DNA from 2 places in the Cedecea sp. genome. Region 2 is predicted to be linked to the other one. Evidence: predicted binding sites of a transcription regulator. Region 2 holds the regulator's gene; the other holds the start of a gene.
The links. The regulator PurR, encoded in region 2, represses purine synthesis genes. The targets are predictions, from matches to a motif close to CANGCAAACGTTTGCNTG.
Positions count from the first base shown of each region.

Region 1 (4,111 bases), on a different contig from region 2:
CCGTTGCGTACCATGCGTTCAGCTTCGTCGCAGAGCGCCATCACCGTTTCGTGCAGCGATTTCTCGGTCACGTCATAAGTGATGTCGAGCGTATCGGCACGATAATGTTCTTCTTCAAGCGTGGTGAGCTGCTGGAAATCAGACCACAGCAGAATCGGCGATTTGAAGCTCAGGCGATGCGCCTGGCCTTCTGCTTCACAGAAGACGTTCATCTCGCGGCCAATGCTGGTGGCCAGCGACATGACGTGCGCTTCACGCAGCGGATCGATCGGCGGGTTGGTGACCTGCGCGAACTGCTGGCGGAAGTAATCGTAAATAATGCGCGGTTGGCTTGAAAGTACGGCAAATGGGGTGTCATCGCCCATTGAACCGACGGCTTCCTGGCCGTTTTCGCCCAGCACGCGGATCACCGAATCCAGCTCTTCGCTGCTGTAGTTAAACTGCTTCTGGTAGCTGGCAAGCGTATCGTCGTCCAGCTCTCTTGCGCCCACTTTTTCGTCCGGCAGATCTTCAAACGGCACCAGACGGCGAACGTTGTTTTCCATCCATTCTTTATACGGATGGCGGCTTTTCAGCTCTTCATCGGTTTCTGCGGAGTGGAGAATACGGCCAACACGGGTGTCGATAACCATCAGCTCGCCCGGGCCAACGCGGCCTTTCTCAACCACTTCATCCGGCTGGTAGTCCCAGATCCCGACTTCAGAGGCGCAGGTGATGAGCTTGTCTTTGGTGATCACGTAGCGCGCCGGACGCAGGCCGTTACGGTCCAGGTTACAGGCAGCGAAGCGGCCGTCGGACATGACGATTCCCGCCGGGCCGTCCCACGGCTCCATGTGCATGGAGTTAAAGTCGAAGAAGGCGCGCAGCTCCGGATCCATGTTCGGGTTGTTCTGCCAGGCCGGTGGAACCAGCAGACGCATGGCGCGCACGATATCCATCCCGCCCGCCAGCAGCAGCTCAAGCATGTTATCCATGGAACTGGAGTCGGAGCCGGTTTCGTTAACGAACGGCGCGGCGTCGTGCAGATCGGGGATCAGCGGCGTCTGGAATTTATAAGTACGTGCGCGAGCCCACTGGCGGTTACCGGTAATGGTATTGATCTCACCGTTGTGCGCCAGGTAGCGGAACGGCTGAGCCAGCGGCCAGCGCGGTACGGTATTGGTGGAGAAGCGCTGGTGGAACAGGCAAATGGCTGATTCCAGGCGCAGATCCGCCAGGTCCAGGTAGAAGCGCGGCAGGTCAGCCGGCATACACAGACCTTTATAAATATTCACCAGATTAGAAAGACTACAGATATAGAAGTCTTTGTCTTCCTGGATACGTTTTTCGATACGGCGACGGGCGATAAATAGGCGGCGTTCCATATCACGAGGACGCCAGCCCGCCGGGGCGTTAACGAAAATTTGTTCAATACGTGGCAGAGAGGAGAGGGCGATTTCACCGAGCACGTCTTTGTTCAGCGGCACTTCACGCCAGCCAACAATAGACAGCGTTTCGTTTTGCAACTCTTCTTCAACAATGCGGCGGCTGGCGCGAGCAAGCGCGTCATCCTGGCTTAAGAAAATCATGCCAACGGCATAGTTCTTGGCCAAACGCCAATTGCGTTCTTCTGCAACAATGCGGAAGAAACGATCTGGCTTTTGCAGCAGCAAGCCACAGCCGTCGCCGGTTTTACCGTCGGCCAGGATGGCACCGCGGTGCTGCATACGGGCTAGCGCGTGAATAGCGGTACGCACTACCTTGTGGCTAGGTTCGCCTTCTATGTGGGCGATCAGGCCGAAACCACAGTTATCCTTCTCAAGGGATTTATCGTACAACATATCAGTGAACCTCCCCAGGCTCTACGTTACTCCCAACCGTTTGCGCGTGGACGCAGCAAGGGCATGGCGACGGGGTTTGCGCATCATACGCTTGCCTCGCGTGTCGCCCTCTTAATGTCCAACGCATCCGGTGTCACAAGTGTTGAGGACTTGCTTTAGAGGGAATCTCAATTACTGCATAAATATGATGGGCACAGAACCCATCCAGAAAGCTTCCAGCGGATTTCCAAGTTATCGGGAAAGAGCACACAGGTCAAATGGCATTCTTATTTATACATAATTGTACTAAGAGTGGCTTAACGATATGAATAAAATAAGATTTTATGCTTTTTTCCCTGCGGCGGCAGCACGGCTAACGTCGAGCGTTATGTGATCGTCCTCACTGTCCGAAAGCCTCTGAAACTCCAGACCATGCTGGCATGAGTGGTATTGCCAGCACGATATGCTGATTAACCCCCGTGGAGTGCAGCATGACACTGTTTTTCACCGCTCGTCATATTCTTTAAATAAAGGGCAGCATCATAAGGAAAAGTAATCAAGCTTGATGTGAATAGAGTTGCACTTATTTTGAGTTTATATGCAATAGATAAAGCTGCGCCGAAGCGATTGATCCAGGTCATCGCCGGTGCGAGAAGAAAATGGCAGGCTAGGCCCCTTTTTCGGGACGGCCCATCAGATTATGCAGTTACAGAAATTAGTCAATATGTTTGGCGGCGATCTCTCTCGTCGCTATGGGCAAAAGGTCCATAAACTTACGCTGCACGGTGGATTCAGTTGCCCAAATCGCGACGGCACTATCGGGCGGGGCGGCTGCACTTTTTGCAACGTGGCCTCTTTTGCGGACGAAGCCCAGCAGCACAGCTCCATTGCAGAGCAGCTCGCACACCAGGCCAGCCGGGTGAATCGCGCTCAGCGCTATCTTGCCTATTTCCAGGCCTATACCAGCACCTGGGCTGAGGTGCAGGTTTTGCGCTCTATGTACCAGCAGGCGGTCAGCCAGACCAGCATTGTGGGGCTTTGCGTGGGCACCCGGCCTGACTGCGTGCCCGACAGCGTGCTTGACTTGCTGAGCGACTACCACGAGCAGGGCTATGAAGTTTGGCTGGAGCTGGGCTTGCAGACGGCAAATGACAAAACGTTGCATCGAATTAACCGCGGTCATGATTTTGCCTGCTACCAGGAGACAACCCGGCGGGCTCGGGCGCGTGGTTTGAAGGTTTGCAGCCACCTTATCGTCGGCTTGCCTGGCGAAGGCCAGCAGCAATGCATGGACACGCTGGAAAAAGTGGTTGAAACCGGTGTGGATGGCCTGAAGCTGCACCCTCTGCATATTGTTGAAGGCAGTATTATGGCCAAAAGCTGGCGCGCAGGCCGTCTTGAAGAGATTGCGCTGGATGAGTATGTGGCTACGGCCGGAGAAATGATTCGCCATACGCCGCTTGATGTCGTGTTCCATCGTATTTCGGCTAACGCCAGACGGCCTACGCTGCTGGCCCCTTTGTGGTGTGAAAATCGCTGGGCCGCGATGGTGGATATAGACAAGTATTTGCTGGCGCACGGGACGCAGGGTTCCGCGCTGGGAACGCCGTGGGATCTCTCAGTTCTTTCGTAAATCCTGAGTACGAGTCCTTTTTGCGGTATATTTAGCGCATCCACGGCGAAGGAATCGTTCCATGAAGCAAATCCGGTTATTGGCGCAGTATTACGTTGATCTTATGGTGAAGCTGGGGTTAGTCCGCTTCTCCCTGCTGCTGGCCTCCGCGCTGGTCGTGCTGGCTATGGTGGTGCAAATGGCCGTCACCATGCTGCTGCGCGGCCAGGTCGAAAGTATCGACGTTGTCCGTTCTATCTTCTTTGGCTTGTTGATAACGCCGTGGGCGGTTTACTTCCTGTCGGTCGTTGTCGAACAACTTGAAGAGTCCAGGCAGCGGCTGTCGAAGCTGGTGGAGAAACTGGAGGAGATGCGCGAGCGCGATCTTATCCTTAACGTACAGTTGAAGGACAATATTGCCCAGTTAAACCAGGAAATAGCCGACCGTGTAAAAGCGGAAGCTGAACGTCAGACCATGCTTGAGCAGCTCAAAGTTGAGATGCAGGAGCGCGAAGAGACGCAGATCCGGCTTGAGCAACAATCCTCTTTCCTGCGCTCCTTCCTTGATGCTTCCCCCGATCTGGTCTTCTATCGTAATGAAGATAAGGAGTTCTCCGGCTGTAACCGGGCGATGGAACTGCTGACCGGCAAGAGTGAAAAACAGCTGATTCACCTTAAGCCGCAGGACGTTTACTCCGCT
Region 1 is NZ_DASYBS010000021.1:82,484-86,594, reverse strand. It holds gene gltB (glutamate synthase large subunit) at 1-1,820, opposite strand, end outside; gene VGM55_RS03370 (TIGR01212 family radical SAM protein) at 2,500-3,432, shown strand; gene arcB (aerobic respiration two-component sensor histidine kinase ArcB) at 3,494-4,111, shown strand, end outside.
Region 1: gltB (glutamate synthase large subunit) is a predicted target of PurR. The motif match lies at 1,850-1,867, and genes of this name have one in related genera.

Region 2 (4,111 bases):
AATGGTCTGCGGCATATAGCTCAGGCCAATAGCCGCCGGGCTGTAGCCCATTTCGTTCAGGATAAACGGCGAGCCGGTGAGCCAGGCGAAGAAGCTGGCGGAGCAGGCGGCGTAAATCAGCACGTTGCCGCCGTAAACGCGGGAGCGTAATAAAGAGAAGAAGCTGACTTTATTGTCTTCGGTTTGCTGGTGGTGTTGGGTGCGAGGCTTGAGACGTAGGGTAGGGATCATCAGCAGCAAAGCGATAGCGAACAGTACGGCAAAAATGGCTTGCCATTCAAAATGGTTCAGCAGCCAGCTTCCCAGCAGCGGGGCCAGCGCCGGGGACAGCCCAACCAGCGGCATGATGGTGGCGAAGATGCGGCCAGCACGATTAGCAGGATAATAGTCGGTCACCAGCGCCTGCCAGCTGACCGCTGCAGAGCAAACGCCGACGGCCTGAATGAAACGCAGTACCAGAAGGGTTGTGGCGTCTTTTACCCAAAGCATGCCTATGCAGCCTGCGGCAAACATGGCAAGACCAATCAGCAGAACGGGTTTACGCCCGAAGCGATCGGAAAGCGGCCCCCACATTAGCTGGGCAAAAGCGAAGCCTGCCAGAAACAGGCTCAGGCTGGCGCTAACCGCTGACGCATTTGTCCCCAGGTCTTGCTGAATGGCGGCAAAGGCAGGCAGGTACATGTCGGTGGCGAGGAAGCCCAACACGCTCAGCCCCGCAAGCCAGATAAGAAATCCCTTTGATGGTTGCATATTTCACTCTTGATTTTTGATAGCAGGTTAACGGGGCAGGAGTCTACGGAGTGCAAAACCGCTTGTGAAACGCTAATATTTGCACATTGCATTCAAATTTTTTGCAGGCAAAAACATGTGGTCTGAATATTCTCTGGAAGTTGTGGATGCCGTGGCCCGCAATGGAAGCTTCAGCGGTGCCGCCCAGGAGCTACACCGCGTGCCTTCTGCCATAAGCTATACGGTACGCCAGCTCGAAGAGTGGTTAGCTGTGCCGCTCTTCGAACGGCGGCACCGTGATGTTGAACTCACCGCAGCCGGGGCTTTTTTTTTGAAGGAGGGTCGCTCTGTTATCAAAAAAATGATGGCTACCCGACAGCAATGCCAGCAGATAGCAAACGGCTGGCGCGGGCACCTGTCCATTGCGGTAGACAATATTGTGAAGCCAGAGCGTACCCGCCAGCTGGTGCTGGATTTTTATCGCCACTTTCCGGATATCGAGCTACGGGTATTTCAGGAGGTCTTCAACGGCGTGTGGGACGCACTGGCTGACGGACGAGTAGAGGCGGCGATAGGGGCGACGCAGGCTATCCCCGTGGGAGGACGTTATGCGTTTCGGGATATGGGGGCGCTTAGCTGGCGCTGTGTCGTTTCGACCGATCATCCGCTCGCGCAACATGAGGGTGTTATTCCGGACGATATGCTCAGGGCCTGGCCATCTTTGGTTCTGGAGGATACATCGCGTTCGCTGCCCAAGCGTATCACCTGGCTTCTTGATAACCAGCGCCGCGTGGTGGTGCCGGACTGGGCTTCAGGGGCGGACTGCCTTAGCGCAGGCCTGTGCATTGGCATGGTGCCTACGCACATCGCTAAGCCGTGGCTGGACGGCGGAGAGTGGCAGGAGCTGACGCTGGAAAATCCGTTCCCGGATGCAGCTTGCTGCCTGACGTGGAGGCAGGATGACGCATCGCCTGCGTTAAGCTGGCTGCTGGAATACCTGGGGGACAGTGAGACGATGAATCAGGAGTGGCTTCAGGAGCCAGGCAACACATTCCCGGCTCCTGACAAGACTTAGCGGCGGTAATCGCGGAACGGGCCGTCGGCTACCGAGCGGCGTTCGATGAGGCGCGGATGGACTTCAATCGTCTGCGACTCTTCACGTTTGTTGATTATACGGTCGAGCAGCATATTAAAGGCCGTTTCGCCCAGACGTTCTTTTGGCTGGTGGATAGTGGTCAACGCCGGAGAGAAATAGCGGGCGTTGCGCACATTATCATAGCCGATGATAGAGATATCCTGCGGCACGCGCAGCCCCATCTCATCCGCTGCGCAGATCGCGCCCATCGCCATGATATCGCCACCGCAGAATACCGCTGTAGGGCGATGTGGCTGGTTGAGTAATTGCTGCATGGCCCGGTAGCCGGACTCTGGCTCGAAGTCGCCCTGAACTACCCAATTATCCGGTACTTTAATATTGGCTTCATCAAGCGCCTTCAGGAAGCCTGCATGGCGACCGCCGCCGGTATTACGTTCCAGCTGACCCGGGATCGCACCGATGTCGCGATGGCCGCGTTCAATCAGGTAACGGCCTGCGAGATAACCGCCGTGAAAAGCATTGTCGACAACGGAGTCGGTAAAGTCGGCGCGGGCTTCGCCCCAGTCCATCACCACCATGGGAATATGACGGTACTCTTCCAGCGTAGAGAGCAGGCTTTCCGGGTACTCGGAGCACATCACCAGCAAGCCATCAACGCGCTTTTGCGCCATCATCGACAGGTAGGCGCGCTGTTTCTCAAAGTTGTTGTGCGCATTGCCAAGGATCAAGGTGTAGCCTTTCGCGAAACAGCTGTTCTCGACCGATTCGATAATTTCAGCAAAATAGGGGGCTTCGCTTGAGGTAGCAAGCAGACCGATGGATTTGGTGTGGTTGACCTTCAGGCTGCGTGCAACGGCACTCGGTGAGTAGTGCAGCTCTTTAATTGCTGCCCAGACGGCGTTGCGCGTCTCTTCCGCCACAAAACGGGTCTTGTTAATGACATGTGACACAGTGGTAGTGGAAACGTTTGCGCGCTTCGCTACGTCCTTAATTGTTGCCATTAGATGTCACTCCAGACCATATCGTAAACTCCTGATAACTCATATGTTAAACGTTTGCCTTCGCTAACTCCTGGGGCAACACGTTGGTTGCAGGCCTGTCGGGAATGCGACATACAGCGGGAGGAGGGCGTTGCCGGGCGATACGCGGTAAATTAGCGAAGGATTTTGGCTTATCCCGGGGCAAAGTGGAAGAGGGAAAACCGAGATCTGTGCAAAACCAGCAGGATTTTTCTCGCCAATTGTGGGAAAATCATCCTGCTTACACTTTGTAGGGAAATAAAAGGAGCTTACGATGAGTACCGATCTGAAGTTTTCCATGGTGACCACGGTTATCGTACTGGGCCTGATTGTTGCCGGTGCGCTGACCGCCGTACTGCACTGATTTAATAAGGGCCGCTAATAGCGGCCCTTAGGCCGTAGACAAAGAGGGAAAAGTATGGCTTTTCCCTCTTTGTGGTTATCAGTCGAAAATCAATGAATTGATTTTCCCCGTTTATTTCCAAAAAACCTCAGGTAATCCTTCCATTCTCTGATGAAAAGCGGCTGCAAATCAGCCCGCCAGGTTTTGCGCAACAAATGTCCAGTTAACCAGCGCCCAGAAGTGGTCCAGATATGTCGGGCGCGCATTACGGTAATCAATATAGTAAGCGTGTTCCCAGACATCTACGGTCAGCAGCGGTTTTGCATCGGTAGTGAGCGGGGTTCCGGCGTTTGAGGTGGAAACTATTGCCAGGCTGCCGTCGCTGTTTTTGACAAGCCAGGTCCAGCCGGAACCGAAGTTTTTGATGGCGGCTTCGGTGAACTGTTTTTTAAATGCTTCTACGCTGCCAAAGGCGTTAGTAATGGCTGCCAGCACTTCCCCGGCTGGCTCTCCTCCTGCGTTTGGCGCCAGGCAGTGCCAGTAGAACGTATGGTTCCAGACCTGTGCGGCGTTATTGAAAATCCCACCGTCAGCGTGCTTAACGATCTCCTCCAGCGTCTTCCCTTCAAACGGACTGCCTTTTACAAGGTTATTCAGGTTAGTGACGTAGGTTTGATGGTGTTTACCGTAGTGGTATTCGAGGGTTTCGGCTGAGATGTGCGGTGCCAAAGCGTCTTTTGCATAGGGCAGGGCGGGTAGTTCGAACGACATTGCTTCACTCCTTGTTATTTTGATTCACAATATAACTACATTTTGTGTGGTTATAAGGTTAGCAAATTACGGGAGTGCAAAAAAGCGAAATGAAACAGCCCGTTGTCGGGCTGTTCAGACGGCAGACAAACTACCTGCAATGAATAGATACCA
Region 2 is NZ_DASYBS010000165.1:60,018-64,128, reverse strand. It holds gene punC (purine nucleoside transporter PunC) at 1-750, opposite strand, end outside; gene punR (DNA-binding transcriptional activator PunR) at 866-1,804, shown strand; gene purR (HTH-type transcriptional repressor PurR) at 1,801-2,826, opposite strand; gene VGM55_RS25905 (YnhF family membrane protein) at 3,119-3,208, shown strand; gene sodB (superoxide dismutase [Fe]) at 3,377-3,958, opposite strand.